DNA from 4 places in the Salinicoccus bachuensis genome. Region 1 is predicted to be linked to each of the others. Evidence: predicted binding sites of a transcription regulator. Region 1 holds the regulator's gene; each other region holds the start of a gene.
What was found. Region 1 encodes Rex, which represses fermentation and respiration genes when NADH is low (regulators of the CRP and FNR family bind a similar motif). Its sites were predicted from a motif close to TTGTGAAATATTTCACAA; they were not measured.
Positions count from the first base shown of each region.

Region 2: RQP18_RS01145 (DoxX family membrane protein) is a predicted target of Rex. The motif match lies at 4,606-4,623, and genes of this name have one in related genera.
Region 3: RQP18_RS06405 (TIGR04053 family radical SAM/SPASM domain-containing protein) is a predicted target of Rex. The motif match lies at 2,043-2,060, and genes of this name have one in related genera.
Region 4: RQP18_RS07760 (citrate synthase) is a predicted target of Rex. The motif match lies at 1,931-1,948, and genes of this name have one in related genera.

Region 1 covers NZ_CP138333.2:2,063,042-2,071,074, reverse strand. Annotated here, with positions in the region: gene RQP18_RS10560 (ABC-F family ATP-binding cassette domain-containing protein) at 112-2,025, opposite strand; gene RQP18_RS10555 (redox-sensing transcriptional repressor Rex) at 2,163-2,795, shown strand; gene RQP18_RS10550 (twin-arginine translocase TatA/TatE family subunit) at 2,836-3,072, shown strand; gene tatC (twin-arginine translocase subunit TatC) at 3,123-3,884, shown strand; gene RQP18_RS10540 (glycoside hydrolase family 32 protein) at 3,897-5,372, shown strand; gene RQP18_RS10535 (MurR/RpiR family transcriptional regulator) at 5,487-6,323, shown strand; gene RQP18_RS10530 (LPXTG cell wall anchor domain-containing protein) at 6,607-7,836, shown strand; gene RQP18_RS10525 (M3 family oligoendopeptidase) at 7,871-8,033, opposite strand, start outside.
Region 2 covers NZ_CP138333.2:213,658-221,690, reverse strand. Annotated here, with positions in the region: gene RQP18_RS01160 (NAD(P)H-binding protein) at 1-1,388, opposite strand, end outside; gene RQP18_RS01155 (hypothetical protein) at 1,727-2,455, opposite strand; gene RQP18_RS01150 (DUF2254 domain-containing protein) at 2,552-3,844, opposite strand; gene RQP18_RS01145 (DoxX family membrane protein) at 4,008-4,526, opposite strand; gene RQP18_RS01140 (YhfC family intramembrane metalloprotease) at 4,754-5,542, opposite strand; gene RQP18_RS01135 (alpha/beta fold hydrolase) at 5,638-6,516, opposite strand; gene RQP18_RS01130 (YfiT family bacillithiol transferase) at 6,634-7,143, opposite strand; gene RQP18_RS01125 (YaiI/YqxD family protein) at 7,263-7,718, opposite strand; gene RQP18_RS01120 (DUF4385 domain-containing protein) at 7,779-8,033, opposite strand, start outside.
Region 3 covers NZ_CP138333.2:1,285,114-1,293,146, forward strand. Annotated here, with positions in the region: gene RQP18_RS06400 (sulfurtransferase) at 1-678, opposite strand, end outside; gene RQP18_RS06405 (TIGR04053 family radical SAM/SPASM domain-containing protein) at 836-1,978, opposite strand; gene RQP18_RS06410 (hypothetical protein) at 2,136-2,486, shown strand; gene RQP18_RS06415 (PhoH family protein) at 2,599-3,543, shown strand; gene ybeY (rRNA maturation RNase YbeY) at 3,549-4,013, shown strand; gene RQP18_RS06425 (diacylglycerol kinase) at 4,015-4,359, shown strand; gene cdd (cytidine deaminase) at 4,375-4,785, shown strand; gene era (GTPase Era) at 4,782-5,687, shown strand; gene recO (DNA repair protein RecO) at 5,696-6,439, shown strand; gene RQP18_RS06445 (glycine--tRNA ligase) at 6,474-7,850, opposite strand.
Region 4 covers NZ_CP138333.2:1,546,464-1,554,496, forward strand. Annotated here, with positions in the region: gene icd (NADP-dependent isocitrate dehydrogenase) at 1-678, opposite strand, end outside; gene RQP18_RS07760 (citrate synthase) at 713-1,828, opposite strand; gene RQP18_RS07765 (solute symporter family protein) at 2,060-3,607, opposite strand; gene RQP18_RS07770 (DUF485 domain-containing protein) at 3,604-3,915, opposite strand; gene RQP18_RS07775 (hypothetical protein) at 4,067-4,774, opposite strand; gene pyk (pyruvate kinase) at 4,888-6,648, opposite strand; gene pfkA (6-phosphofructokinase) at 6,660-7,619, opposite strand; gene RQP18_RS07790 (acetyl-CoA carboxylase carboxyltransferase subunit alpha) at 7,730-8,033, opposite strand, start outside.

The DNA.
Region 1 (8,033 bases):
GGATTATGGGCTGAATTATGCACTGCTCTGCACTTTCTGCTGTGAATAAAAATGTGGCTAACTCCATATAGTACATAGTCCTTCTAAATGGAACGTGCGTTCGTCATCCGTTTATATCTCTTCCAGTTTTTCTTCCAATATCGCCCATTCCATCATCAGTGCATCGAGCTGTTCCTTCTGCGCATTCAACTGCTGATTGAATTCCGAGGCTTTTTCGTAATCTTCATATACTTCGGGGTCGGCGAGTGTCGCCTCGGTCGCTGCGATTTCTTCCTCGAGTGCCTGGATGCGTTCTTCCATCCTGCTCGTACTGCGTTTCAGCTTCTGCATCTCATTCCTTTTCTGCTTCTGCTGTTCATAATCAGTGCCATTCTGGTTTTTGTTATCCTGCTTCTCCACTTTGATATCGAGGGATGCCTGTTCTTCCTTCTTATGGCGGTAGTAGCTGTAGTCGCCGTTGTAGGTCTTGAGATGCTGCAGGTCCATTTCCACAATTTTGGTGGCGATGCGATCAATGAAGTAGCGGTCGTGGGAGACGAACAGGATGGTCCCTGGGAAATTCTGAAGTGCCTCTTCCAGGACTTCCTTGCTGTCGATATCCAGGTGGTTGGTCGGCTCATCGAGAATGAGAAGGTTATTCTTTTCCAACATTAGTTTCGCAAGCTGGATGCGGGCCTTCTCCCCACCGCTCAGATCATTGACACTCTTCATCACTTCATCCTGGGTGAACAGGAAGCGGCCGAGCACTTTGCGGACATCGCTTTCATTCATGTTCGGATACTCATGCCACAGTTCTTCAAGGACATTCCTGCTGGAAGTGAATTCGGCCTGTTTCTGATCGTAGTAGCCGATGGAGACGTTCGTACCATAGATGATTTCTCCGGCATGCCGTGGCAATTCCTTCGCAATGGTTTTGACGAGGGTGGATTTTCCTATACCATTCGGCCCGATGACCGCCAGGCGGTCTCCTTTGTCTACATTCAGGGTGATGCCGCTGTTCAGCGTCTCCTCATAGCCGATGTCGAGGTTATTGATCCGGAGGACGTCGTTTCCACTTTCCCTTTTTATATCGAAAGAGAAGCGCGCACTTTTTCTGTCGATCTGCGGTGTATCCATCCGGTCCATCTGCTCAAGCTTCTTGCGGCGGCTTTTTGCCATGTTGCTTGTCGAGGCCCGTGCTATATTCTTCTCGACAAACGTTTCAAGCTGTTTGATCTCCTTCTGCTGATGCTCGTAAGCTTTCATCCGAAGACTGTAGTTCTTCTCTTTTTCCTGGACGTATTTCGTATAGTTGGAGTGGTAGAGGGTACCCCTGTACATTTCCACTTCAAAGATTTTGTCGACCGTCCGATCCAGGAAGTACCGGTCGTGGCTGATGATTGCGATGGCACCTGTAAAACTGTTCAAATACTGTTCGAGCCATGCCACGGTGTCCATGTCCAGGTGGTTGGTCGGTTCGTCAAGAAGGAGCAGGTCGGGTTTCGACAGGAGCATCTGGCCGAGGGCAAGACGTGTTTTCTGTCCGCCAGAGAATTCATCGACATTGCGGTCGAGGTCATCGATTGTGAAACTCAGCCCGGTTGTGACCGTCTTGATCTGGGCATCGATCGTGTATCCCCCCTGGGACTCGAATGAATTCTGCAGCGTGTCGTACCGGTCCATCTGATCGCTATAGGCAGGGTCGTCATAATCATGTTCTGCCAGCCAGGTCGTCACTTTCTGCATCTCCTCCTGGAGATCGAGCAGGTGGGAGAATGGACGCATCATTTCATCCCGGACGGTCTGGGAGGATTCCAGTGTCATCTGCTGGGTCAGGTAGCCTATGGAGATGCCTTTCGGCGTAGTGACCTGACCTTCATCAAGCCCGAGTTCCCCCGCCATTATCTTCATGAGTGTCGTCTTTCCGGCACCATTTTTCCCAACAATGCCGACGGTTTCCCCTTTTTTTATTTCCAGATTTATATTTTCAAAAATCATATCTGTACCGAATGATTTCTTTACATTTCCCAATTGCATTACTATCATATTGATTACCTCACTTTCTTCAAGTCTACAATAAATAAATTAAAAAAACGATGAAATTAAATGACATTGACTACACTATGAAAATTGAGATATGCTATAATGTACCAACAGAGTGTAATAAACGAGGTGTGGGACATTTGAACAGTAAAAAGAAAATCCCAAATGCAACTATGAAACGTCTCCCTTTATACTATAGATTTTTTAAGAACGCTGAAAAATCCAGTGTGGATAGAGTCTCATCCAGAGAAATCAGTGAGGCATTGGATATTGATTCTGCCACTATAAGGCGAGACTTCTCCTATTTTGGTGAACTCGGTAGAAAAGGTTATGGATACAACGTCAAAAGCCTTCTGAACTTCTTCATGGAACACATCCAGGGGAACGAAGTAAGGAACGTAGCAATCATTGGTGCAGGTAATCTGGGCAGTGCATTATTAAACTACAAATTCAGCAACATAAATGATAGAATGAACATAGTTGCTGCCTTTGACAGCAATGATGAAATTGTTGGCACATCCATCAATGATACATTAGTATATCATCCAGATGAACTTGAGGATATGGTCAGTAGACATAACATAGACGTTGCGATACTTACCTTGCCGGCAGAGGTCAGCCAGGACATGGCTGAACGGCTTGTAGATGCGGGCATCAAAGGTATACTGAACTTCACACCAATCAGATTGGACGTAACTGATGGAATCTATGTACACAATATAGATTTGAGTGTTGAATTGCAGGCGCTATTCTTTTATATGAAACATATCTAGGAGGGGTATTATGCTCGAAATGTTAATGCCGGTGACGCTTATGGCAGTAGGACCAACAAGTATGATAGTAATCGCTGTTGTAGCATTGATTATATTCGGACCCAAGAAGCTTCCTCAATTTGGACGCGCAATGGGCTCCACTTTAAAGGAATTTAAAGACGCAACAAAAGGTCTCGCTACAGACGATGATGAGGAAGAAGAAGAGTACGAGAAGAAAAAACAGCCGAAGAAGATTGAAGCAGTTGAAGTCGAAAAAGCTGAAGAAACTAAAGTATAAAGATTTGGAGGTGGCGAAAGCCGCCTTTTTTTAAAGAGGTGAAAAGTAAGATGGAAGACTCGGAAAAAAAAGAATTTACCGAGCACTTGGAAGAATTGAGAAAGCGTCTGCTGATTGTCATGTATTTCTTTGTCGGGGCACTGATCGTAGGATTTTTCCTGTCCAAGCCCCTGATATACCGGATGCAGAATGCGCCATGGGCGGAATCCATACAGATGCATGCGTTCCAGGTTACTGATCCGCTTAAGATCTATCTGCTTGTGATCGTCATAATCGGTCTTGTGGTGGTGCTGCCGGTCATCATGTACCAGCTATGGGCCTTCGTGGCGCCAGGACTATACGGCAATGAAAGGAAATTGACATTGAGCTACATTCCGATTGTCATGATCCTCATGCTGATTGGGATGGCCTTCGGCTACTTTGTTCTTGTGCCCTACATCATCCAGTTCACTTTCGACCTTTCGGAAGAGATGGGAATCGAAACGACCATCGGCATCAATCAATATTTCGGATTTCTGTTCAGAACAGTCCTGCCATTCGGTGCAATATTCCAGATGCCGATCCTGGTGCTGTTCTTGACACAGCTTGGTCTGCTGACGCCGATGTTCCTCAGGAAAAACAGGAAGTATGCCTACTTCATCCTGCTGATCGTCGCAGCACTGATTGCACCCCCGGACCTGATGACGCATATCATGCTGACAATACCAATGATCATTCTTTACGAATTCAGCATCTATATTTCCAAAATCGGCTACCGCAGACACTTGAAGGCAGAACAGAAGGCAATAGAAGAATCTTTGGATTCCGACTAGGAGGTATTCAGGGTGAAATTCGATTCGAACACTGAAGCGTTTAAAGCGTTGGATGAAAGAGGCAGCGAAGCATTGAATGAACGGATTGAACGGACACAGGAAAATCAGTGGAAGCAGAAGTATCATGTGCAGCCGATTGCGGGCAGCATGGATTCCATTGCCGGCTTCGTTTACCACGATGGTACGTATCATATCCTCTACCAGTGGTCACCCTTTGAAGACAAAAGGACCAGATGCCTGTATCATGTGACTACGAACGACCTCGTTTCTTTTGAGAATAGGGGAATAGTGAAGATGCTGTCGGACGGAGCCTATTCGGGCTCCGCTTTTGTAATGGAAGGGAATATCCACCTCTATCATACGGAAGTGCGTTCGAATACAGCGTTCCAGCAGTACACTACGTTTAAAATGGAAGCAGGTGGCCTCCACCCGGACAGGACCGTGCCGGTCATAAAGGGTGCACCACCCGGATACAGATGGCTGATGAAGGATCCCAAAGTCTGGCATGGGAATGGCGGATATATCATGATGCTCGGTGCCGCTACATCGGAAGACTATGGCCGTGTCCTCGTCTTTGCCGGAGATACGCCTGCCGATTTTCAGTACAGGGGTGAGTTGGAAACACATCTCGACCAGTTCGGCTTCATGTGGGAGTCTCCGGATCATTTTGAACTGGACGGCCATCATGTATTCATGTTCTGTCCCCAGGGACTCGACAGGTACAGAAACAGCTATTGGAACATCTACCAGTCGGGGTACACGATTGGTGAAATGGATTATGACTCATTGACGATGAATCATGGGCCTTTTCATGAACTCGATCATGGGTTCGATTTCTATGCGCCCCAGACAACCCTCAACGGCAACGGTGAACGGCTGATGATCGGCTGGATGGGCATGAAGGAAACCGGCTACCCGACCGATGATTCATGGTCGCACTGTCTGACGCTGCCCCGTGAACTTTCGGTTGAACAGGGGCAACTGAGGCAGAAACCGGCTGCGGGTCTGAGAAAATTGAGAGAAGCGGAAATGACCGCCGAGGGATACTTCGACCATCGCCCGAAAAAGATGAGGGATTTCTACGGGGACAGCTACGAACTCGTCATGGAGATGCTTGAGAACGATGCGACCCGTATTCATATCGACCTGAGGGTGAGCAGGCGGGAACAGACGAGCCTCATCTATAATTCCGCAACGCGGACGCTCATCCTTGATACGGCCTTCAGTGGTGAAATGCCTGAAAATGTGGATGGAACAGACAGGAAGGTGGCACTTGATGCGCCGCTCTCCAAGCTGCAAATATTCGTCGATGTCTCAAGCATCGAAGTCTTTGCCAATGACGGGGAAGCGGTGATGACGGCACGCATCTTCCCTTCACGCAAAGCGACAGGCATGGAGGTGTCCACGGAGATCGGCAGCTGCCATGTCAGGATGACCAGGTATAGTCTGAAACAGTTATCACCCAATCCTGTAATCGAAAATAAGTAGAACAAACTTAATTTCATTATTTAAATATAATTTTATTTCAATTTTCCTTATAATTGATTGATTATTTTGTTATTATTAATCTACACAAGGTTAGGGTGAGAGGAGAGGGAAGACATGTTTTCGGTATTGAGCCAGATTCGTAAACGTTTTGAATATATGACACCAGTGGAGCAGCGCATTGCAAACTTCATGCTGGACAATCCCACGAAAGTGATCAACATGCCGGTCAAGGACATCGCGAGAAACAGCAATACAAGTGATGCGGCAATCGTCAGGTTTTCCAAAAGGATTGGCCTTGCAGGCATCAAGGAATTGAAGGTGGAGCTTGCAAAGGAGCTCCATACACTGGAGAAGGAGAATATATCCAGGGTCATCGACCTTGAACAGGATACACATAAGGATATTTTTGACAAAGTGTTCAAAAATACCATCCAGGCACTCTACAACACAGAAAAGATCGTCAATCGGAAAGCGATGAAAGAGGCGGCACACCTTTTTGCCAAATCGGACAATACTTTCATATTCGGAGTGGGGGATTCGGCGAATGTTGGAAATGAGCTCGAACAGAAGTTACATAGGGTCAATATAAACGCCTTCTTCACCGCCGACAAATACCTGTGCATGACACGGCTGTCCAATGCGACGGAAAATGATGTGCTCTTCCTGATTACTCTTTCAGGCAAGACGAAGGAGATCGTGGAAGTCGTGAAGCTGGCGAAGAAGCTCGGGGTCAAAACGGTCATCCTGACACAGAACCATGCTTCCATCGCAAAAAGGAATGCCGATATCGCGATAGAAATCACTGAAGAAGAGACGAACATACAATACATGAACATGACGAGCCGCATCGCCCAGCTTGTCATCTGTGATGTACTATTCTTCTATATCTGCCGGGAACTTGGCGCCTCTGCCTACGACACGATCATCAAGACATATGACATCACCCACTGATCCATGCCCCTTTCAATACGAAAGGGGTTTTTACATAAGTAACGGCCCCTCAATAAAAGATATCTTCTTGAAACATTACTGAAATATTCATTCCAAATTTTCCTGCTATATTAAGGTTATGTAACAAGATGGAAATTAGGTGGATACTGCTTCCCCATTCCAATATAATGATGATATTCGTTAAATGGTGGCAAAGCCTGATGGGGGAATTATTTTGAGAGAAAAACTGATGAAATCAAGTATCGCATCCCTTTTGATCGCATCAACAATATTCACATATAATATGGATACAGTAATAAAAGCTGATGAAGCAGATGCAGTTTCAAGTACGGAAGAAAGTACAGAGGCATCTGGAGAAGCAGTTTCCAATGAAGAAAATACCGAAGAGGCTACAGAAGAAGCGGTGTCCGTTGAAGAGGATATCGAAGAGATCACAGAAGAAGGAACAGAACAGGAACTGCTGGTCGAATCATCGCCGGAGAATGCGACTGAACAGGAAGTCCAGCAGCAGGCAATCGCAGAGTACAATACCCAAGCAGAAACCGATGAAACACCACCTGTACATGAAAGCCAGGAGCCGGCGCCTGCCGAAGAGGAAAGCAGCACTCTTGAGCCTGTGGAAGACCCTGCAGGACAACCGGACCCGGAGACCACTGAAGAGACCCCTGAACCGCCCCCTGAAGAATCTTCCGAAGAAGTGACGGAAGAAGTTCCTACAGAAGAAGTGGTATCAGAAGAGGAGGCATCATTTGAACCGACGGCAGAGCAGACGGAGGAAGTGACAACTGAGGAGACGACGGATCAGGAGCCATCTGAACCTTCAGCCGAAGCGCCGACAACAGAACCATCAGAGGAGCCATCATCTGAACCCGTGGCAGAGCCATCTGAGGAGTCGACCCAGCAACCGGCGGTTGAAGCGCCTACGGGCGAAGAGACAAATGAGCCGACAGCTGAAGGCCCGGCAGATAATCCGATGGAAGAGGAAGTGACAGGCGAATCGCCTGAAGAGCCTGCTACAGAGGAGCCGGCAATCGAACATGATGAACCTGCTGCTGAAGGTGATACAGCCACAGAGTATGATGCCGAAGAGAGCGGAGTTGAAGCATATTCGCCTGATCAGCCACTCTCCGGAGAATCAGAAGCAGACATGGAAGCTTCTGAAACCGAAAATGTAAATAGGCAGAAGTACTACCGTTATGACTACGGCAATATTCTGGAAGGCATCTCATTGAATCCAGGCGCTTCTGATGAACAGTTGAACCTCCTTGATAAGAGGGTCAATCGTCTGATGGCATCCCAAATCATGTCGGAAGATGAAGTGGATGAATCGGATATCGTCGAGATTGAGGAAGAAATCAAGAATGAAGAGGGTGTCATCGCTTCAACAGATCGGAAGTCACTGCCTGATACGGGCGAAACGGATTATACTTTCCTATATGGTACGACGCTCCTGATTGCAGGTGCCATACTGCTCTTCATTACAAGAAGGCCAAATAATCATAAATGCAAATAATAGGAAATCCCCATTCGAATGAATGGGGATTTTTCTATAGTGCTCTGTCATCTATTGAGTTCAGGTAGTCTTTGACTTCGCCGACAACGGACTCGAGGCAGCCGTCTTCGAATGGTGAGGTCAGGTTTGCAGACCTTGCCAGGGCATTGAATGGCAGTGATCCGCCCAATTTGCACAGCTGGACATAGTCGGTCCAC
Region 2 (8,033 bases), 770 kb from region 1:
TCCAGCATGTTTGCAAGCAGCCGTGTTTCAAAACCGAAAGCCTTCATCACGAGCAGATGCACCTTGGCCTGTGTGAGTGTATAGACGAACCATGGAAGCGTCGGCTCGTACTCATGGATTGCGATCAGAACTTCATCAGTATCCAGTACACGCCGGAACTCGAGGCGTGCCCGCCCATCTTCCCTTGTCTGCGAGAACTTTCCCCCTTTGATATAGTAGAGTATGCGGTCTTCGTATGAACGCTCTTCCGACTTCTCCAAAACCAGAATCGGTGATTTGAAGAACGGCAGGGCAATCGATGTCTCCTTGTCCTTTACTCGCGTATTGATGAATTTGCCGCCAATCCGTGAAAGCCAGTTGACATAGTAGTCTGCGGTATCATCGACCGACCACTGCTTCGGAATACGGATCCGCTGCACGGATTTCACGTCATTCTTCTCTATATCTTTTTTCTGTATGATTTCAACACCCGTTTTTGAACTCGAATCTATCTTATCTTCCAATGCGATGCGCACACTCTCCTTGAAAGTCGTCGGTGCATTGGAGATGCCTTCCACATAATTCTCCTCTTTCATTACCATATTATGCGTCAGACTCTCAAGCAGCGGATAGACCATCTCCTTCGGCTTCTGTGCAATGAGCCTGACCCACAGCTTGGACAATGCAATCGGAATGATCGGCACATCGATCATCGGCAGTTTCTTATCCATCACTTCGGCCGTCTCTTCAAAAAGTTGTCTGTATGACTTCTCTTCAGGGCCGCCGATATCGATGGATTCATTCTTATCCGGTTCTCTTTTGACCACCTTCGTCAATCCTGTTATGACATCCTTCAGCGCAACCGGATGTGTGCGGTTATACGCCCACGCCGGCAGCAGCAAGCCAGGCAGCCGCTTCACCAGATGGTGGAGGATGGGAAATGAGGATCCCTTCGGCCCGACGATCAGGCCGGCACGCAGCGTCGATACGGGAATGCCGTAGGATCCCAGTATCTTTTCACATTCCAGCCGGCTTTCCAGGTGTTCAGAAAGCGTATCATCGTCCGGGATGATCCCGCTCAGATAGATGATCCGCTTCACGCCCTTCTGTTTCGCCGCCCATGCGAAATTATCCGCAAGTATCGCATCCATATCTTCAAACTTGGCCTGCGACAGTTTTGACGAGGGTTGCATGGAATGGACGAGGTAGACTGCGATGTCTATATCCTCCATTACATTTTCTATATCTATCTGGGAATAGAGATCCGCTTCCTTCCATGTCACATTCTCTTCATCTTCCTTGTTATCCGTATGTCTCGAAATGGCGACGATTTCGTAATCCTCTTTAAGGTTTTCCATCAGGTTGCCTCCAATATATCCAGAAGCACCGGTCAGCAGTATCTTCATCAGTACACCCTCTTCTCATTTTCGGTATGTACTTATACCCTGAAACGAGATTTATAGTCTTTCGGTGGCATTCTATATATATAAAGAGTACTCCTTTGTCATGTTCACGGAGCACTCTTTCGGCAATTTCAAGTTATTATCTATAATGATATCTAAACAAAATAATTTGAATTTGATTTCCTGCCACTTCATTCAATAGTACCTTTTCACATTCACTTTTCTCCAAGTCTTGTACAACTATAGTAGTCATCCGGCTCAAAATGTTTCATTACGACCGTCAATTTGGAATATTCGTCAGATTGGGAGGTTGTAAGGGGAGCGATTCCAATCGACTGCTGGATTTACATGAACAATAGTAACAGGGTATAGCCCAGCATACCGGAGAAAAAGGCCGGGAAACTGCTTTCCCGCTCCTCGGGCAGTTCTTCCTTCATTACATTGAGTATCACGCCGCCCGCTATGAAGGCCGTCAGTACTGAAATGACAAGTATATTGATTTCAGTAAACACGCCGATCATCCAACCCACTGTGATGGATGACGCAAGCAGCCAACGGCCGTAGCTGTCATAGTCATCCTTGTGTATCGCACGCAGTGCCTTGTCGTTTGTGATGAAGTGGATGCCCATTGCGATGAAGTAGAGCAGCATACCCCATTCCGACTGATATTCCCCTCTGAGAAGCAGGTAGCCGATAATGGCATTGTACAGCGCGAAGGATGAGATATGAATCCAGAATACATTGGCGGAAGCCTTATATGTACCTTTCTCCGCACCCCGTCTCTTCGAATGCTTTGCGAGCTGTTCCAGACCATAGAAAATGGCAAGACCGAACAGGGCGATGATATAGATATGGCTTTCAAGAAATTCAACACTCTCAAGCGCCCCTTCGAACGCTTCCTGGTATTCACCCAGCTCAGGCAGAAGATGCATGAATACATATGCTACGGATATTCCACCTGCAGCGGATAGAAATCTACTCCGGGGTTCGACTTTGAGGAACTCCATCTGTTTCGATGTCAGATGGATGAGCACAAAACCAACTGTAAATAACAGGCTGAACCAGATTCCCATATCACTGCCCCCTTCTCTACTCATGATGCATTGTTATTCCCAATGTCTTTGCTTCCAAACCAAAGAGGCCCCAGGGATGAATATCACCGAGTCCCTCTACTGCACTTTGTTCAGTGCTTCACTCAACCGCACCTGTCTTTCATTGATGTATTTGTAGTCGATGCCATGGAGGACGTTCTCATCGAATCCGTCATATACATATCGGCTGAATGCATCAATTTCACGTTTTACATCATCTGTACTGTTGACGGCAATGTTTTCCAGAGACTCGATCAGAGTTTTCAGAATGGTTACATCCTGCCGGCCATAGAAACTGATCTGTGACAGCACCTTATACAGCTTGTCCTCTACACTGCTCCTTTTGGCTACAAGCCGTCCGATATGCATCTCATCATTGTAGATGACATGCGTGCCAGTGTATTTGAAGTTCTTTATCAGCGCCTCGGATAGGTAATGGATGCACTGGACAGCAGTGTTCGGATCATTGATTCCGGGAGAAAGCGCCCTGATGGCAACATCCACGATTTTCTGAAGACCATAGTCCACATCCTGATAGACGATCCGCTCCCTGCCCAGTTCTATATTACCGACCAGGCTGTCCGGTACTTCAACACCGTCGTCATGATGGATGGTCAAAAGGATAGTGGATGTCGTTACGAATTCACCAATCAGCTGATTGATATGGACCACCGCGCCATTCTCATCCGCCCATTCGAACAGTCTGTCATGGTTCATGAACTGGATGAACCCGAAACTCTCGGACTTGAGTGATGTGACTGCATCATATTCAGCCACCATCTCCGGTTCGAGGCTGCTGACCGCCACATGGTCTTGGCTGAGTCGCTTCTCTTCCCTGTCTATCTCATCCTTCACATCTTCCACGAGCGAGTTGATCAGGTTGCTGACCTGTATGCTCGAAGCGACAAAATGGATGAAGTAGGCAAAGAAGAACAGGCAGAGTACGGCCAGCATAACCGCTACAATTGCTGAAATGACCTCGCCTTCGAAAGTCGCCTGCTGCATAAATGCCAAGGACAGTATTGAATACAGGAAACCACCCATGAATACACCCAGCACACGCATCGTCCTCCGGTCATTGACAAAGTTCGTCAGTACTCTCGGTGAGAACTGGGAAGAATATGTAGTCAGCACCACCATGATTGTGGAGAATGTGATTGTCGTCATCGTCAGGAGTGCCCCTGAAATGGAACCGAGTATCTCTTTGGCGAGATCGACTTTAGTAGCGAGGAAGAAGGCCAGTTCAAAGTTGAGCCTCGGCAGCACCTTCATATCCACATAGACGACAATCAATGCCAAGGCGACTGCCATTGAGCAATAGAGGACCGGGATGACCCATATGCTGTTTCTTATCTTCTTCAGGAATTTCATTGGCTCGCCCCCATCCTTTGCAAATATTAAGTCAATCATACCCGGGATGGGAGGAATACTCAACAGAAGGGCAGGAAGAAGATTTTTACCAGAAAAGTAAAGATGACTCCATTGAAAAACCTGAGCTCAAATAAATGGACTCAGGTTTTTGATGTACTTGGGATTATTCAGTCACTTCATGTTTGCGTACCGGAAATTTGAATCGGCGGGATGCACCGTCTTTATTTTGACGATACAAGAAGCGGTCCACTCCGAGACTGCCTGCCTTATGTCCTGCAACCAGGATGACGAAACCGATAAGAATATATAATGGGTTCACTGAAACTGTACCGGCAAACAGGAAAGCGAAGTTCATCACCAGTCCGAAGAATACTGCGTAAGTCGTCAGTCCTCCGAGAAGCAACCCGAGGCCGATGAACAGTTCTCCCCAGGGAACCATGACATTGACAAGCGGACTCATCGGCAAAAAGATATTTTCCACCAGGAATGTATACCATGGATAGACCGCATTGCCGTCTGGCCCCACTACAGGGTTCTGTACTGCATTCTGCAGATATCCTGAGGCATCAAAGCCATTCATGACTTTTCCCAGCCCACTCGTAAACCATCCAAATCCCAAATAGACCCTCAAAATAAGTAATACATATTCACTCGCCTTATGTTCCTGCAACCATCTCATCATCTTTGTTTCCCCTCTCTCATTATCCGTTCTTTTCTATAGGTTCATTATATGTGAATTTAATCACAAAAGCAATACTTTATTGTTAATTATTTCACATTATTTTGTATGATGACTACTGATGATAAAAGAGATGTCACACCAATGGAAATTGGGTAATTGATGCAGTAAAAAAGGATGGGCAGCTCCCCATCCTTCTCCTGTTGATGTATTTAATGCTTTCCCGTCGTCTATGCAGTGTCTCTTTGCCCGGATTCACTCTGTTTCCTTCCAACCATATAGGCGACCCATAGCGTCACTGCAGTCATTATGATAAATCCGGCATAAACCAGCCAGATGCTGCTCAGCAAACCTGCCTGCATCATCGCCGATGTACCATTCGTCAGAGCATGGAGCAGGATGGCCACCGGGAAGAGCCACCACTTCCCTTTTTTCATCACCGACACCCATACGATGACGGAGAAGCCAATATGGACACTGATGGCGAAGGCCCGTTCAACAATCGACAGGATATACATATGATTCGCAGTCCCTGTCACGGATTCCAGGGTTTCCGGCGGCAATCCATCCAATATACTGCTGCCGCTGTTGATGAGTACGCTGAATACAATTGCATTCACCATGCCAAGGCCAAGGATGATCATCGCTTCCGCTCCTCCATGGCCGATACCATAGGAGATGGCGGTATCCAGCTTCCCATACCTCCTCTTCATCAGCAGGAAGGCGACAAGCCTGCCCGTCTCCTCAAAAATTCCGGCAGCAAGCACCCCGTACAGTACATATAGCCAGGGAGATGTTTCAAGCAGGGGAATCGTCCCGTCCACTCCAGGACGCAGGATGAAGAAATGCGAGATCTGCTCAAGAACCATTGCAAAGACGATGAAGGTCACCGCACCAATGATGATGGGGATCCACTGGATCTGAAACCAGCGTCTCAATACCAATATGAAGAGGAAGGGCAATAGAAATGCAGCGAGCCCTACGATGGACATGATGATGATTGTGCCTGTCGATACCATTGATCCCACCTGCCGAATCCATTAGTCTATTGCCTCCATCATATCAATGAATCCGCTATATGGGAATAGCACCTGATGACCGCTATTCCGCCGGTTTACCGAATGATCCGGGAAGCCGTTTTATCCAGGAAATGTATGAGCTGCTCGTTGACAAAATCCGGCTGTTCCTGATGGACCCAATGCGTCGCTTCACTGACCCAGATCACCGAATCGCTGTCTATGAACTTCAGGCTCTCCTCAGCCAGCTTACTGGACAGGAACTGGTCACCTTCTCCCCATATGATTTTTGCAGGCACTTCGATATTGCCGCTCTTTCCAATACGCCTCATGCTGAAGGGCATGGCACGGTACCAGTTCAGCATGCTCGTCAAAGCCTTGGGTCTGGCCCAGGAGATCTTATATGCACCAAGTTCATCCTCGGTGAACGTCCCTTTTTTGCTGGTCGTCTTCAGAGCCTGTTCCATATATCGATAGTCGTTGCTGCTCATGATTTTCTCCGGCACTTTCGGCGCCTGGAAGAACAGCATGTATGAGCTTCTCAGCCACTGCAGGGGCGTCGTCAGCATGACTTTGGGGAATACTGCCAGGTGCGGCATGTTGATTGCCACAAAGCCCCGGACCAGTTCCGGACGTGTACCTGCCAGATGCCATCCTACCGCGCCACCCCAGTCATGGCCGATGATGGCCGCATCCTTGTGTCCGAAGTGCCGGATGAGCCCGATGATATCATCTCTGAGCGTGTCGATGTCGTAAGCCCGCACACCATCAGGCTTGTCACTTTTATTATATCCACGCTGATCGGGGGCGACGACCCTGTATCCCGCTTCGGCCAACTCACGGATCTGCCTTCTCCAGCTGAACCAGAACTCGGGAAAACCATGGAGAAGGATCACCAGGTCACCCTCCTCGGGGCCGGATACCGCAACATGGAGTTCCACTCCATTAGTCTCGATATGCTTGAAATCGATGTTCATCTTGATAACCTCCATTCCGTAGTATGAAGCTGTTTGCCAATCAGTTATTCATTCCCGGCTTCAGGCATCTTTATGCACACTTTGGCTATCTGGAGGCAAGCAGGCTATCCGAACCCATCATTTCGATAATGCGATTTTTATATGTTCCAGGTGGTGTTCTTCATGCCACGCCAGCTTCGCTACTTTTGTCGCTACAGTAATCTTACCGTTCGTCTCATGGATGAAATATCGATCCAATTGTGCGTCCGTCAGGTTGCGTGCCACTTCTGTGATACGTGCGTTCATCCCTTCGAGCATTCTGATGGACGCTTCCACCGGAAGCTCAGTGTCCGGCTGTATCGCCCATTCGTCCTGGACAAAGCCCGGTACCTTAGGCGCATCGGCCGTCAAGGCCAGCTTCAGGCGCTGGTACATGTTCAGCTGGGAGTCCGCAATATGGTGGACAAGCTGCCTTACTGTCCAGCTGCCCTCACGATAAGTTCTTGTAAGATCCTCTTCACTCAATCCATCTACTGTTTCCCTCAGCCGCTCAGTATAGGATTCAATCTGATCCGCCCATTCCTGTACATTGTTGAGATTCGGCTTTTCTGGAACATCCAGTTCGCCGATTGGAAATTTAACATCCATTAAAATTCTCCTCTCCTCGTCGTGTCTTCCGTTTCAATATACTATACTTCCAACTTTCCGTTTTATTAAAAGCTCAAGGTCCAATGGCTATGCTCTCATCTCAATAGGATAAACCCTTCTCACCCTTTTTCCCCTGTACTCCCGAGCTTTTGCCGGAATATCTTGAGAAATGCCGCCTTGTCCTCTCTGGAGAAGGGCTTCGGACCTTTCGTCCTGCCGCCGCCTTTGCGGATCATGCTTCCCATATAGCGTGTCTCAAGCAGATGGTCGATATTCCTGTCATCATATTCAAATCCCTTATGATGCAGTACCGTGCACCCTTTCGGCAGAAGCAGGGAAGCAAGGCCATAGTCCTGGGTCACCACGATATCATCCTTTGCTGCGAGCTGTACCACCTTAAAGTCCGCAGCATCCGGACCTGCTTCTACATACACAGCCCGAACATGATCAGGCAGGTCCTGTGTTGAATAGTGCGACAGGCTCGATACCAGTACAACCGGCACCTGCCTGTTCCGCGTTTCCTTCATGATGGTATCCTTCACCGGACAAGCATCCGCATCAACAATCACTTTCATCAAATCACCTTTCCTTCATGACGCCGTGCAGATAAAAGTAACAGAGAAAAGAACATCATCTCATCCGTACTTCTTCTGATGCGCCTTCTTCAGCTTGAGGTAATCTTCGTCCTCCCGAACCGTCTTCCATTTTTCTTCAAAGATCGCAGCCGACTCCGCTTTTTCCTCATCAATATCCCGTTCATTCACTTCACCATTCTTGTCGTACTTTCTTCCACCTTTATAATTGGCATATCGGCGCGATCGTGTATATCCCATCTGGAGGAATGTCCTCGCCATGTCCATCCCCACAAAATCGTCCTTTTTCTTATAGTC
Region 3 (8,033 bases), 780 kb from region 1:
GGTCTCCGGGTCGGAAAGTGCCCCGAAGAATACATTCCTGCTTCCCGGGATATGACCGGGTCTGCCATACGTATCCACTTCACCGTGGTAGTTTTGGGGAGCGAGGCTGTCCAATATGACGACACTGTCATCATCGATGGCGTTCAACACATCATCCTTGTCTGCGAACAGTTCCGGATTTCTACGGGTGTTGAAATTGCCTTCGGGATATGAGCCTGGCTCCTCTGTGACCGGACGTCCTTCTTCCTTCCATTTCCCCAATCCGCCATCAAGTACGGCGACATTGTCGAAACCTTCGTACTTCAATTGCCATGCGAGGCGTGATGCCCAGTCGGAAGCGATTACTTCAGGTGCATTGACGACAGCGCCCCTGTCATAGACGACCACATAAGTGCCTTCGCCGACACCGAGTTCACTGATCTTCTCCACAAACCTCTCACGGGATGGATGGGTGAAGGGATGCGGGGCATCAGGGTCCGACAGATCGTTTTTGAGATCTGCAAAGACTGCACCGGGAATGTGTTCCTCTTCATACGCCTCTTTCCCAGACCATACATCATAATAGCCATCACCTTTAGGCTGTTTCAGAAATGTTGTTGCATCCAGCAGCCGCAATTCCGGATCTTCAAGCCGTTCCGCCAGCCAGTCGGTCGATACGAATAGTGGGACATTATTCAAAATAACCACTCCTTATGATTTTGAAATTAAACCTATTATTATACTAGGAATTAAATCGATATTACCAGTGCAGGCCTTCCGTTTCAAATCATATGCGTTATGCAAAGCAAAAAGGAATGCCGCGGCATTCCTTTTCAAAAGCATCTATATCATCCGTTCAGCTCTCTGTGACCGTCTTTTTCTTATTGCGGTAGGCTTTCGGAATATAGACGCAATAGGGCTCGCTCTCCAGATAGTCTCCTGTGGCGGCATAGGCTCTTGAGCGGGAACCGCCGCAGACATGCCTGAATTCGCAAACGCCGCATTTCCCCTTATAGAGGTTCGGATTTCGGAGACTTTTGAGGATCGGGGAGTTCCTGTATATGTCGGACAGCTTGTCGACGCGCACATTGCCGCAGTTCACCGGCAGCAGTCCGCTTGGATAGACATGGCCGATGTGTGAGATGAAGACGAATCCATTGCCGTCATTGACGCCCTTAGGTGCACGCCCAAGGCCATCGATTGTGCCTGTCTTCCCTTCGCTGAGAGCATCCATGTAGCGGATCTGGGCATCAGGATCCCTATTCTTGCGCATCTGATCCTGGATGACGACCCGGCGGTAATGCTGGGCGGCTGTGGTCTTGATGTCGAACGGCACTTCGTCCTTGATCCTGTTCAGCCATCTGAAGACCTGCTCATGCTGGACGGGTGTGATCATATCCTCGTTCTTCCCACGGCCGGTCGGCACGAGGAAGAATACGCTCCACAGCACACAGTCGAGGGATTCGACCATCTCCTTCATTTCTTCGAGGTACTCGATATTATAGTTGGAGATCACCGTGTTGATCTGAAGCGGCATGCCGAGTTCGTTCAAGTAGCTGATGGCTTTCATCGTCAGGTCGAAGCTCCCTTCGGTTCCCCTGAAGTGGTCATGGACCTGCTTGTTGTGGCCATCCAGGCTGAACGCCCAGCGGCTGAGTCCGACATCCTTCGCCTTCTGCATCGCTTCTTTTGTGACATTCGGTGTGGCGCTCGGTGTCATCGATACTCTGACGCCCTTTTCCACTGCATATTCTGCAAGTTCGAATACATCTTTCCGCATCAGCGGATCTCCGCCGGTAAATACGAGCATCGGATATTCCATCGCTGCAATGTCATCTATGAGCCGCTTGCCTTCTTCTGTGGACAATTCATATGGATTCCGTTCAACCTGCGCTTCGGCCCTGCAGTGCAGGCAATGCAGCTCACATGCACGTGTCAGTTCCCATATGACTATGAAAGGAACCCCATTGAAGTCCGGGATTCTGATATCTGGTTTCATTACCATCGCTCCTTTAACTGTTACCTCCAATATAAATCACCAGAAACAGAAAACAATTGATATTTTGTGACAAAGTTAACAATGTTTATCATCGTTCATCATATTGTAATAACTTGTGGATCGGGTAGAGGGTATTGAATTGAAAGGAGGGATTTCAGTGGAGATTGTCATCACAAAGAAGAATGTCAGGATCCTTTTTCCGAAAGATTGTGGCAATGCACCGAAAAAGCGCCTGTTGATTGATGTACTGGCTGCCTTTATTGATGGCAACCATGCTGCACTTGAAGAGCGGGTGGATACGGAAACGGTGACGTTTCCGTCGCTTCCTGAAGGTTTAAGGGAAGTCACAGTCCATCGGGTGATCACCCATGGGAAGGAGGCGGCGATGCACCTGACCATATCTTTTGCTGACGGACGGCAGGTGGAGGCAGGAGCCTTCCTCTCTTTTGGAAGTGCTGCCAATAACATCATTTCCGAATTGGACATACTGGTTAAAAGCCATCGGTAATATGACTGGCAGGGATTTCTGCCACCGCCTTCAGCTGCACTAATTCATTGCAGTAGCGGTGGCTTAGTGGTAAATTTAAGGGGAAAGAGACTTTGGAAAAAGGGGTTTACGCATGCCTAATATTATAAATATAGACAGCCTGGAAGAGGCTCAGGCACTAATCGGTGCAAATGATCAGCATATCACTTTTCTGGAAGAGGAATTCGATGTGACAATCCATACCCTCGGCAATGAGATTACCGTCGATGGTGAAAATGATGAAACTGTCGAATTGACGGAGGATGTACTGATCAATCTGCTCAAAATCATCCAGAGGGGGATGTCCATCAACCTCAGGGATGTCCAATCTGCAGCCATGATGGCACGCAAGGGTACGATCGAATACCTTGCAGATCTCTATAATGAAGAGATCGCCCGGGATGTGAAAGGGAAGAGCATCCGTGCGAAGACGACGGGGCAGCGCCTGTATATAGAAAACATCAAACGCAATGACCTGTCATTCGGCATCGGACCAGCAGGCACGGGCAAGACTTTCCTGGCTGTCGTCCTGGCATGCCAGATGCTCCGTGAAAACAGCGTGAAACGGATCGTTCTGACACGGCCGGCTGTGGAGGCGGGGGAAAATCTCGGTTTCCTGCCAGGCGATCTCAAGGAGAAGGTGGATCCCTATCTGAGACCGCTCTATGATGGGCTCCATACGGTCCTCGGGGCAGAGCAGACGGACCGGCTTATAGAACGTGGGGTTATAGAGGTGGCGCCTCTCGCCTACATGCGTGGCCGTACATTGAACGAGGCGTTCGTCATACTGGATGAAGCCCAGAATACGACCGAGATGCAGATGAAGATGTTCCTGACGCGGCTCGGGTTCGGTTCAAAAATGGTCGTTACAGGCGATGAGACCCAGATCGACCTCCCGGGATCCACGAAGAGCGGACTTGTCGAGTCTGTAAGACTGCTTTCGGACGTCAAAGGGATTGCGGTGAACAAGATGGATGAATCGGATGTTGTACGCCATCCGCTTGTATCAAAAATCATCAAGGCATACGAGAAGGAGTGAGCAGCTTGATCAATGTAGACTTCATGGACGAGGACGGCTTTACGGATGAAAATCAGAAGGATGAAATCGAGTCGCTGATCAGTTACGCCTATGGTCATCTCGATGAAAAGGACCACGCGGAAATCAGCATTTCTTTTGTGGACGAAGAGGAAATAAAGGATATCAACCGGGACTATCGCGGAAAGGACACCGTCACCGATGTGATCAGCTTTGCGATGGAGGATGAGGATGACAATGTAATCCATGAGGACGCGCCCAGGATGCTCGGGGATATCATCATCTGCACGGATCGTGCAAAGGCACAGGCCGAGGAATACGGCCACAGCTACAAAAGGGAGCTTATGTTCCTCAGCCTGCACGGATTCCTCCATCTGCTCGGATATGACCACATGGAAGTGGAGGAGGAAAAAGAGATGAACCGTCTGCAGGATGAAATACTGGATGCTTTCGGTGTAACCCGGGAAGAATGATATGAGGCTGTTCAACAGGTTCAAATTCGCTTTCATGGGACTCAGCTGGCTGATGCGGAAGGATACGCATTTCATTGTCCATCTCATGTTCGGCGTGCTGGCCATCATCCTGGGGATGGTGGTGGACCTCGACCGCACCGGCTGGCTGTTCATCATCAGTGCGGTGTTCCTTGTGCTGGTTACCGAAGCATTCAACACAGCTGTCGAAGCGGCTGTCGATCTGACGACGGACAAGTATCACCCCATGGCCAAGGCGGCCAAGGATGCGGGGGCGGCAGGTGTACTGCTGGCTGCATTCTATGCCGCCATCATCGGTCTGCTTGTGTTTATACCCTATTTGCTATAGTGAGGAGAGGCTTTTATGAACGATGGAATATTCAAGGAGGAATGGCTGGAAGAGGTGAAGGTGGCGCAGAGCCGTGCATATACACCGTATTCCAAGTTTGACGTGGGCGCATTGCTCATTACGGAAGATGATGAATACATTTATGGCGCCAATATAGAAAATGCCGCCTATCCTGCAACAATATGTGCAGAACGCAGCGCACTGGTCAGCGCCTATTCCAATGATATCAAGAAATTCAAGGCAATCGTGGTCATCACGGATTCGGAAGAGCCATCCAGCCCCTGCGGCACTTGCCGCCAGGTCATGAAGGAACTCTGTGACGATGATATGCCTGTATACTTGGCCAATACGGACGGCAAAGTCATCAAGCGTACCGTGGATGAACTGCTGCCGCTCGGCTTTTCAGGGAAGGATATGAAACTATGACAGAAAAAGGATTCAAATCGGGCTTCATAAGCATAATCGGGCGTCCGAATGTCGGCAAATCGACTTTCATGAATAAGGTCCTCGGACAGAAAGTGGCCATCATGTCGGACAAGCCCCAGACGACAAGAAACAAAATCCAGGGCGTCCATACGACAGAGACGAGCCAGATGATTTTCATAGATACACCCGGCATCCACAAGCCGAAGCACCAGCTTGGGGAGCACATGATGAAGGTGGCAAGGAATACGCTGAGGGAGACGGAAGCGATACTGTTCCTCGTGAATGTCGCGGAAGAGATCGGCCGTGGTGATGAATATATCATCGACATGCTCAAAAACACGGATACACCGATCATCCTCGTAATGAACAAGATCGACCTGGTCCATCCGGACAAGCTCATCGAACAGATTGAGGTGTATAAGGACAAGCTGCCTTTTGCCGATGTTGTTCCCATTTCGGCACTGCAGGGCAACAATGTCGACCGGCTGCTTGAAGTCATCGAGGGCTACCTTCCGGAAGGCCCGATGTACTATCCGGAGGACCGGATCACGGACCATCCGGAACACTTCATCGTGGGTGAACTCATCCGTGAAAAGGCACTGCACCTGACAAGCCAGGAAATCCCGCATGCAATCGGTGTCGAAGTGGAGCGCATGAAGGCGGATGACCGGGGGACGATCAATGTTGCCGCAGTAATCTACGTTGAACGCGATTCGCAAAAAGGGATGGTCATCGGCAAGAACGGCAAGATGCTCAAGGAGATCGGCAAGCTTGCCCGCATCGATATAGAGAATCTGCTCGGCAGCAGGGTCTATCTCGAACTTTGGGTGAAAGTCCAGAAGGATTGGCGCAACAAGTCACAATTCATCCGCTCCCTCGGCTATCGGGACGAGGAGTATTAGAACGACGGATGATATATCAGCATAAAGGCGTAATGATCCGGCAGACCAACTACAGCGAGTCCAGCCGGATCATTACCATATTGACAGAGGATGGCACCCAAGTTCCTTTGATGGCAAGAGGGTTCAACAAGACGAAAAGCCCCTTCATCGTCCTGAGGCAGGGGCTGAAGGAAGTGCTGTTCACCTACAACCGCTTCAAGGGAATGGGTACGCTGAACGAAGTGGATGTCATCCAACCGTTCAAGCGGGTGAACGGGGACTTCGTCGTCTACACATATGCGTCCTATATCATGGAACTCATCACCCGGGCGCTTGAGGAGGAGATGCAGCAGGACAGCTTCTACCGTCTCATGATCAAGTCGCTCTCGCTGCTCGAGGCAGAGAGCGAACCGGCCGGAGTGGTCTCGTTCACCGCCATCAAGATGCTGCCGTACTACGGGGGCCAGATCAATGTCGATACGTGTGCAGTCTGCGGGACAACGGACAGGTCCCTGTTCTCCCATTACTCCTTCAATTACCACAGTGTCCTCTGTGGGTGCTGTATCGATGAAGAGACGGCCCACCGTGCGGTGCCCGTCAGCAACCGTGTACTCTACCTGGCTGGTTATATGAAACATACTCCGGTCGACCAGGTGGACTCGATACGGATCTCAAAAGAGAATGCGGCGCTTCTGCTGTCATTCGTCGAGATGATCTACGATGAATATACGGGCGTCTATTTCAAATCGAGGCGCCTGATACAGACATTATAAAAACGGCAAAGTCTCGACTTTGCCGTTTTTGCGTCTAGTATTTTATTTTTTCCTTGAGGAAATCATTCAGTTCATCGATTGCTACGCGTGTCTGTTCCATCGTATCACGGTCCCTGACCGTCACTTTGTTGTCATCGAGGGAATCGAAGTCGAAGGTGATGCAGTATGGTGTGCCGATTTCATCCTGGCGTCTGTAGCGCTTTCCGATGGATTGGGATTCATCGAACTCGACATTGAAATCGCCGGCAATCTTCTCGAACACCTTGATTGCGTCACCGCTCAGCTTTTTCGATAGTGGCAATACCGCCGCCTTGAATGGTGCAAGCTGCGGATGGAATCTGAGCACTGTACGCTTTTCGCCGTTATCGAGCTCCTCTTCGTCATAGGCATCGCACAGGAAGGCAAGGGCGACACGGTCGAGGCCGAGGGAAGGCTCGATGCAATACGGGATGAACTTCTCGCCCGTCTCCTGATCGTGGTATGTGAAGTCTTCATTTGAATGCTCCATGTGCTGACGCAGATCGAAGTCCGTACGGCTCGCAATGCCCCACAGCTCGCCCCAGCCGAATGGGAACTTGTATTCGATATCGGTCGTCGCATTGGAGTAGTGGCTCAGTTCATCATCATCATGATCCCTGAGTCTTGTATTCGCATCCGTCATGTTCAGGTTCTGAAGCCATTTGACGGCGAAATCCTTCCAGTAGTTCTGCCATTCGATTTCCGTACCCGGTTTGCAGAAGAATTCAAGCTCCATCTGGTCGAATTCACGTGTCCTGAACGTGAAGTTGCCTGGTGTGATTTCGTTACGGAACGACTTGCCGACCTGGCCGATGCCAAAGGGCAGCTTCTTGCGCATCGTACGCTGTGCGTTCTTGTAGTTGACGAATATGCCCTGTGCCGTTTCCGGTCTCAGGAAGATTTCATTGGTGGAGGACTCGGTGACGCCCTGGAATGTCTTGAACATCAGGTTAAACTGTCTGATTTCCGTGTAGTCATGCGCACCACAGTTCGGACACTTGATATCACGCTCGTCGATGATATTCTTCATTTCGTCGAAGCTCAGGCCATCGGCAACGAATGAATCATCTTCCTTCTGGATGACGTCTTCAATCAGCTTGTCTGCACGATGACGGGACTTGCACGCCTTGCAGTCGATCATAGGGTCGTTGAAGTTCCCGAGGTGCCCGGAAGCTTCCCATGTCTTTGGATTCATCAGTATTGCCGCATCCAGTCCCACATTGTATGGGGACTCCTGGATGAACTTCTTCCACCAGGCCTGCTTGACATTATTTTTGAGCTCTACGCCGAGCGGGCCGTAGTCCCAAGTATTCGCAAGGCCGCCATATATCTCGCTGCCCGGAAATACAAATCCTCTTGTTTTTGCCAAATTCACAATCGTTTCCATTTCCATTTGATCCGACTCCTTACATTTGAATATTCAGAGTTAAAGATGGGATGGTGGATAAAAATAAACGTCCCCGGATAACATTAATGTTATCCGGGGACGAGCATAGCCCGCGGTTCCACCCCAATTAGTGTAGACACTCCGCTTTTATATCCACTTTTATCTTCAGTATAATATGCCAATTCACTG
Region 4 (8,033 bases), 520 kb from region 1:
AAACTTCATGATATTCCCTTTGTGGACAAGCGTTACAGACGGGCGGTTGTTGTCGATTGCATAGTTGATCGCCGAACGGACAAGTCTCTCAGTACCTTCCTTGGATACCGGCTTGATGCCGATTCCGGAAGTTTCAGGGAAACGGATGTTCTTTGCGCCCATTTCATTCTGCAGGAAATCGATGACTTTCTTGACATCATCAGTCCCTTCCTGGAATTCGATGCCCGCATAGATGTCCTCTGTATTTTCACGGAAAATGACCATGTCGGTTTCTTCCGGACGTTTCAGCGGAGAAGGCACACCTTCAAAATACCTTACAGGACGAAGGCATGTGAAGAGGTCCAGTTCCTGCCTCAGTGCCACGTTGAGTGAACGGATGCCGCCGCCGATTGGTGTTGTAAGAGGTCCTTTGATGGCCAGCAGATATTCATCGATCGTATCGAGCGTTTCCTGTGGCAGCCATTCGCCTGTCTTGTCGTAGGCTTTCTGTCCCGCAAGCACTTCTTTCCACTCGATTCCTTTTTTGCCGTCGTACGCTTTTTCAACTGCTGCATCAAGCACCTTGCTTGCTGCACTCCAGATGTCAGGACCGATGCCGTCCCCTTCGATGAATGGAATGACAGGTTGATCCGGTACGTTGAGTACCCCGTTGTCTGTAGTTATTTTTTGACTAGCCATAGAATTTATTCCTCCAATTATTTATCTTGATTGATTATCTTTCTTCAATAGGTTCGTATTTTCTGTCGGTCTGGCCCACATATTCGGCCCTTGGTCTGATCAGACGGTTGTCCTGATACTGTTCAAGGATGTGTGCAAGCCATCCGGACACACGGCTCATGGCGAAAATCGGTGTAAACAGGTCATGGTCTATGCCGAGCGAGTGGTAGACGGATGCACTGAAGAAGTCGACGTTTGGAAGGAGACCTTTTTCCTTCTCCACGATATCTGCTATTTTGATGGACTTTTCATAGAGATCCGGTTCACCGATCTGCTCTGTCAGCTTCTTGGACATATCCCTCAAGTATTTTGCACGAGGATCCCCTTCTTTGTAGACGCGGTGGCCCATGCCCATGATTTTTTCCTTGTTGGCGAACTTCTCTTCAAGATAGCTTTCCACATCATCCGATGAGTCGATTTCGGAAAGCATCTTCATTACACGTTCGTTGGCGCCGCCATGGAGTGGGCCTTTCAATGCTCCGGCTGCCGCCGTGACACCGGAATATACATCGGACAGTGTCGCCACACATACACGTGCAGTGAATGTGGATGCATTGAGTTCGTGGTCCGCATGGAGGACAAGTGCTTTGTTCATCGCTTCAACTTCAGTATCATTCGGCTCTTTTCCATTGAGCATGTACAGGAAGTTGGCTGCATAGCTTAGTCCTTCTTTCGGTTTCACGACTTCCTGGCCATTGCGGATTCTTGAGAATGCAGAAACCAGGGATGCAACTTTCGCCTGGATGCGGATTGCTTTTTCCTGGTTCGCCTCTTCACTCATGTCTTCTGCATTCGGATCGAAATGCGCGAGATATGACAGTGCAGTCCTGATGCCCGTCATCGGGTGGACCTTGTCTGCAGCATATTCTTCAAAATGGTTGTAGACTCTCGGGTTGAGTGTCATATGCTCGAATAGTTTGGCCTGGAACTCGTCCAGTTCCGATTGATTCGGGAGCCTGTCGTTCCAGAGCAGGAAGACTACTTCCTCAAACGATGCATTTTCAGCAAGGTCATCGATTTCATAGCCACAATAAGTGAGCTGGGAACCAATGATAGAACTGATGCGGGAATCGGCCGCTACAATACCTTCTAAACCTTTTTTGTCAGACATATTGACTCTCCTTCTTAGTAATTCATAAAATAGCCACTTCGGCTTCTATACCATTATATCAAATTCAAGAACTTTGTGAATAAATCAAGAAAATATATTAGATTGTGAAAAATTTACCGTTAACCCGCTCGAAAGCCCTTACAAAAAGGAAAAGGCGGTAATTTAATGGAATCACCGCCTTCATAAGAAACAATTAATTATCTTATTGATGCTCATAAGATAATCTTATTATCAGTGGGAGACATCCGATGTCGATATGCCTGTGACCGATTTGACCTTGACTTCACGATACTTGTCATGGGATTCCGCTTTGCCGAGGAATGTTCCCAGGAAGGCGCCGATGAAGCCGGCAGGCACAGAAATCAACGCAGGATTATCCAATGGGAAGATTGGCTCCATGGCGATGAACGCACTTCCGGTTGGATCCATTACATTCGGACTCAGTATGACGAGTGCCAGGGAGACGACAAGACCGGTGATGATGCCGGTGATCGCCCCCTGCGTGTTGAAGCGCTTCCAGAATATCGTATAGACGATGACGGGAAGATTGGCACTGGCGGCGACACAGAATGCCAGCGACACCAGGAAGGCCACGTTCTGGTCCTGGGCGAATATCGCAAGGATGATGGACAGCACACTGACGCTTAAAGCAGCTGTTCTCGCCGCCAGCATCTGTTCTCTATCCGTCATTTTCCCTTTCTTTATCACCTGTCCATAAATATCGTGTGCAAATGCACTTGCGCCGGAGAGCACCAGTCCGGCGACTACAGCAAGGATTGTTGCGAATGCGACAGCTGCAACGAAGGACATCAGGAAGTCTCCCCCGAGCCTTTCAGCAAGCAATGGCGCCGCCATGTTGCCTGCCGGGTTTGCAGCGATGATCTCTTCCCGCGTCAGCAGTGCCGCAGCACCAAAACCGAGGAAAACGGTCAGGATATAGAAGATTCCGATAATCCATGTCGCCCACATGACAGAGCTTCTCGCCGTCTTTGCATCCTTGACGGTGAAGAACCTCATGAGGATGTGGGGCAGACCTGCCGTACCGAACAGCAGGGCGACAATCAGGGAAATGTTATTGAGCGGAGAGTTCCCCTGTGCACCCGGATTCAGGAATGAACCTTCCAATTCCGGCGCAGTGATGTTCTTCATCTCACCGAACATCGCGAATATATTGAAGTTGAAGTTAAGCAGTACCAGAAAAGAAATGATGAGCGTACCGATCATGAGCAGGACAGCCTTGACCATCTGTACCCAGCTCGTTGCCGTCATGCCGCCGAACAGCACATAGATCGTCATCATGATACCTACAAGAATGACGGAAATGCTGTAGGGTATATCGAATAGAAGCTGTATGAGCGCGCCTGCACCGACGAGCTGGGCAAGCATATAGAAGATGACGATGGTGATGGATGAGAGGGCGGCGAATGCCCGGACCTTTTTCAGCTCGAACCTCGCTGCAATCATATCCGCTACTGTATATTTGCCCAGATTCCTGAGCGGTTCTGCGACTATATACAGAACGACCAGATATGCCGTCAGATATCCCACACTATAGAAGAACCCATCGAATCCCCATAATGCAATCGCACCGGCAATACCAAGAAATGATGCCGCCGACAGATAATCCCCTGAAATTGCCAGACCGTTCTGCCAGCCTGTCAGGCCTCCCCCTGCAGTGTAGAAATCACTCGTGGACTGTGTGCGTTTGGAAGCAAAATATGTAATTACCAATGTTGCCCCTACAAACACCAGAAACATGATGATGACTGTTAAATTCATTCGTATTCCCCTTCCCTGTACTTTCTGATGATTTCGTCGGCTTCCTTGTCAAACTCCTTCGCCCTTTTCATGTAGATGGTGACGAGTGTCCATACCATGATGAAGAGCAGAAATGCATAGATCCATGCCCATGAAATATTACCGAATGCTTCATTGGTAAGCAGATCGGTATAGCCCGTCAGCACTGGAAAAATAAGAGTGGCGATGATGAAAAAGATGCTGATCGGCAGGATGAACCTGTTCCGTTTTCTAAGAAGTGCCTCGAATTCCGGCTGTGCAGCTATCTTCTTATAATCAATTTTTGACATTTCAATTCCCCCTTGTAACTAACATTCTATGGGGGGTGTATAATAATGTCAATTTTTTGAATAGTTAAAATGGTATATAATTACACCTATTGGAAGCGCTTCATATAGTCAAAAAAAAAGAGCCCGTTCATTTTTTCGAACGGGTTCTTCCCTACATTTCTTTCGGTTTTTCAATCATCTCCACCTGGCCTATCCTGTCCATGGTAATATTCGAAATGATATTCATCTCTTCTTCCCCGGAGCCTACCGTCAATGTAAGTTTTGCTCCGGTATACTGGTACTCTTCATTGAACTGGACCGTCACAAGGCCATTGAATGTATCCACATTTTCAAGTGCACTTGTCATCTCTTCATTAAAGAACGGCACGGCATCCTCTTTTTCATCTATGGTGTATCGTACCTCATAGCCTGATTCCTGTTCGGATGCCGTACCCTCCCTGAGCGGTTCGAGACGTGAAACAAGATCGCCATACCGGCTGTCTTCGATTTCACGTGGCGTGTCCTGCGCTTCGATGGTTCCGCCCTGATAGATGAAATGGTCGCCTTCGAAGATATAATGGGTCTTTATTTCCTCTCCATCGTCGACTTCCACCTTTATTTCATTCTGTTCACTTCTTGTAGTGATCGTCCTGACTACATATTGGCTGTCTCCGGAAGAAATGGTGGAAGTCTGTCTTGCTTCGTAGCTTACAGTGTCTCCCCATGCCGATGACGCTTCCCCTATTATGTCGGAAGCTTCCATCGATCCACCGTCTTCTCCATCAGATTGCGCTTCCTCTCCAGTGGATTCCGGTGTTCCATCATCCTGAATGCCGGAATCGCCGTCTTCATTTCCGCATGCAGCCAACAATAGCATCATTGCCAATAATAATAACTTTTTCATCTCCGCCACCTCATCTACATTATACCGGCCGTCTCTTTAGTCCACAACAATAAAAAGGGTACTGTCAAAGTACCCTTTCCTGCATTCTGCTATAGTACATTGGCATGGCCGCTGAAGATGCAGTTCTGTTCGGAATCTACAGTAATCGTCATTCCCTCTTCAAGAACTTTCAGGGCATCAGTTGCCCCTACAATCGTCGGCAGATTCAGATTCAGCCCCACAATGGCGCCATGGGAAGTCAATCCGCCCTCTGCTGTGACCAGACCAGCGGCCTTCTCCAGATAAGTGGTCATATCGGAACCAACAGACTGGACAACGACGATTTTTCCTTCGATATCCTTTTTTGAAAGGTCGTCTGATGAATTTACGATGACAACTTCACCGACAGTACTTCTTCTGCCTATGCCCTGTGCCCGAACCAGTACATCTCCGACAATGTGCAGCTTCATCAGATTGGTTGTTCCCGCTTCTCCGGTAGGTACACCGGCGGTAATGATCAGCAGGTCGCCATGGGTCGCGAATCCTTTTTCCATTGCGGCTGATACGGAAACATTCAATAGTTCGTCCGTATCCCTTTTTCCTTCCTTGACGACGGGATGGACCCCCCAGACAAGCTGGAGCTGCCGCGCTACATATTCATGGGGTGTCACGGCGACGATATCAGCATGCGGACGGTATTTCGAAATCATTCTGGCTGTATGGCCGGATTCCGTCGCTGCCACAATCGCACGGCACTGCAGGTTGAGGGCCGTATGGGCAACGGATACGCCAATGGCCGTGACAAGGTTCGTCTGGAGCGACTTGGTTCTCGCTGAGAGAAGCTTCTTATAGTCCTGAGCTTCTTCTGCTGAAACGGCAATGCTTGCCATCGTCTGTACGGATTCGAGTGGATAGTCCCCGGCAGCCGTCTCACCGCTCAGCATTACGGCATCCGTTCCATCATAGATGGCGTTCGCGACATCACTGGCTTCTGCCCGCGTACAGCGTGGATTGTACTGCATTGAATCCAGCATCTGGGTGGCCGTGATGACCGGCTTGCCGAGCATATTGCATCTTTTGATGAGATCCTTCTGGACCATCGGCACGGATTCCGGCGGGATTTCAACACCCATGTCCCCACGCGCCACCATCAGGCCGTCGGAAACTTCCAGAATTTCATCAATATTGTCGATGCCTTCCTGATTCTCGATCTTTGGAATGATCTTGATGTATTCGGCCGACTGCTCTTCAAGCAGCTCACGTATTTCGAGTACATCACTATTCGTACGTATGAAGCTGGCGGCAATGAAGTCCACACCTTCACCGATTCCGAAGATGATGTCTTCGCGGTCCTTTTCAGTGATGCCCGGAAGTTTTACCGAGACCCCCGGCACATTGACGCCCTTCTTATTTTTCAGCACACCATCATTCAGTACATGACAGTGTATTTCATTGGCGTCGAGGTCGATGTCGTCTATCTTGAGCTCGATCAGTCCGTCATCCAGCAGTATACGGTCTTCTGTGTCGACATCATCAATCAGCCCTGAGTACGTTACAGAAAACTTTTCAGTATTGCCGACAACTTCTTCCATCGATACGGTGATCTCCTGCCCCTTCGACAGTTCAATCTCCCCGTTTTCCATCGTATGTGTACGGATTTCCGGGCCTTTTGTATCGAGCAGGATGGCTACAGTGCGGTTCAGCCTGTCTGCAGTCTTTCTTATGTTCTCGATTCTTGCCCTATGCTCTTCATGATCACCGTGTGAAAAGTTCAGCCGGGCAATATTCATCCCGGCATCTATAAGCTTCTCCAGCATTTCAGGTGATTCGGAAGCCGGTCCTATCGTACATACTATTTTAGTGTTGCGCATTTCAATTCCTCCTATATGGATAGCTCTCTTGAGAGCCTGTATAGACCTTCGTCTATTTTGTGGGTTTCTTCAAAGACCTGGTCGAAGCTTGTCCTGGTCATACGGTTGTTCTCGATTCCGACGGCGTGTCCATGAATATCGTTCAGCAGCAGTTCCACAGCAAATGCACCCAGGCGGGACGCCAGCACACGATCGCTGCCTGTCGGTTTTCCGCCACGCTGCATATGCCCAAGTACACTTTCACGCGTATCTACATTGATGTATTTGCGCAATTCCTCGGCACATTCCGCGGCGCTCATCACACCTTCCGCTACGATGATGATGGAATGCTTCTTGCCGCGTTTCATGCCGGTCTCGATCCTTCCGGCAACCTCTTTGATATCGGAAGGGGATTCCGGAATGAGGATGGTCTCCGCACCACCAGCTACGCCGGCCCACAGTGCAAGGTCGCCGGCATCCCGGCCCATGACTTCGATGATGAACGTCCTTTCATGGCTTGTTGCCGTGTCCCTGATCCTGTCGACTGCATCCAGTATGGTATTCAGTGCCGTATCAAACCCGATGGTATAGTCGGTACCATTGATGTCATTGTCTATGGTGCCCGGCACTCCAACCGTCCGGATCCCCTCTTCATCCAGCCGTTGGGCCCCTCTGTAGGAACCGTCCCCGCCGATGACCACGAGGGAGTCGATTCCGCGTTTCTGAAGATTTTCAATCGCCTTTTTCCTGACATCGGGTTCTATGAATTCAGGACATCTCGCAGAATAGAGCTTAGTGCCTCCCCGCTGGATGATGTCACCGACATCCCCCAGTTCGAGTTTTTTTATATTATCGGTGACAAGGCCCTGATAGCCCTGGTATACACCGTATACCTCTATCCCTTCATATATGCTTTTTCTTACTACGGCTCTTACTGCGGCATTCATGCCGGGAGAATCGCCTCCGCTTGTCAGTACTGCAATTTTCTTCATAGTTCCCTCCGTTAAAACATGATCTTATCTTTAAAATAGCACAACTGCTTATCCTTAGCCATAATTTGAATGGTTGAAACCGTTTTAAAGCCAAAAAAGAACAGTCGGAATCAGGACTGTTCGGTAAACACGCCAATATTCATGTATTTGTCGTAACGGTCATCCATCAATGCCTGGCCATCCATGGACCGGAGTTCATCCAGGTGCCTCTGGATCGCTCCATCAAGGGAGGAGATGACTGCTTCCCTGTCATTATGGGCGCCTCCCTTGGGCTCCATGATGACTTCATCTGCAATGCCGAACGACTTCAGATCCGCTGCTGTAATCTTCAGGGACTCCGCCGCTATCTCCTTGAGGGAGGCATCCTTGAACAGTATGCTTGCTGCACCTTCCGGAGAAATGACGGAATATGTC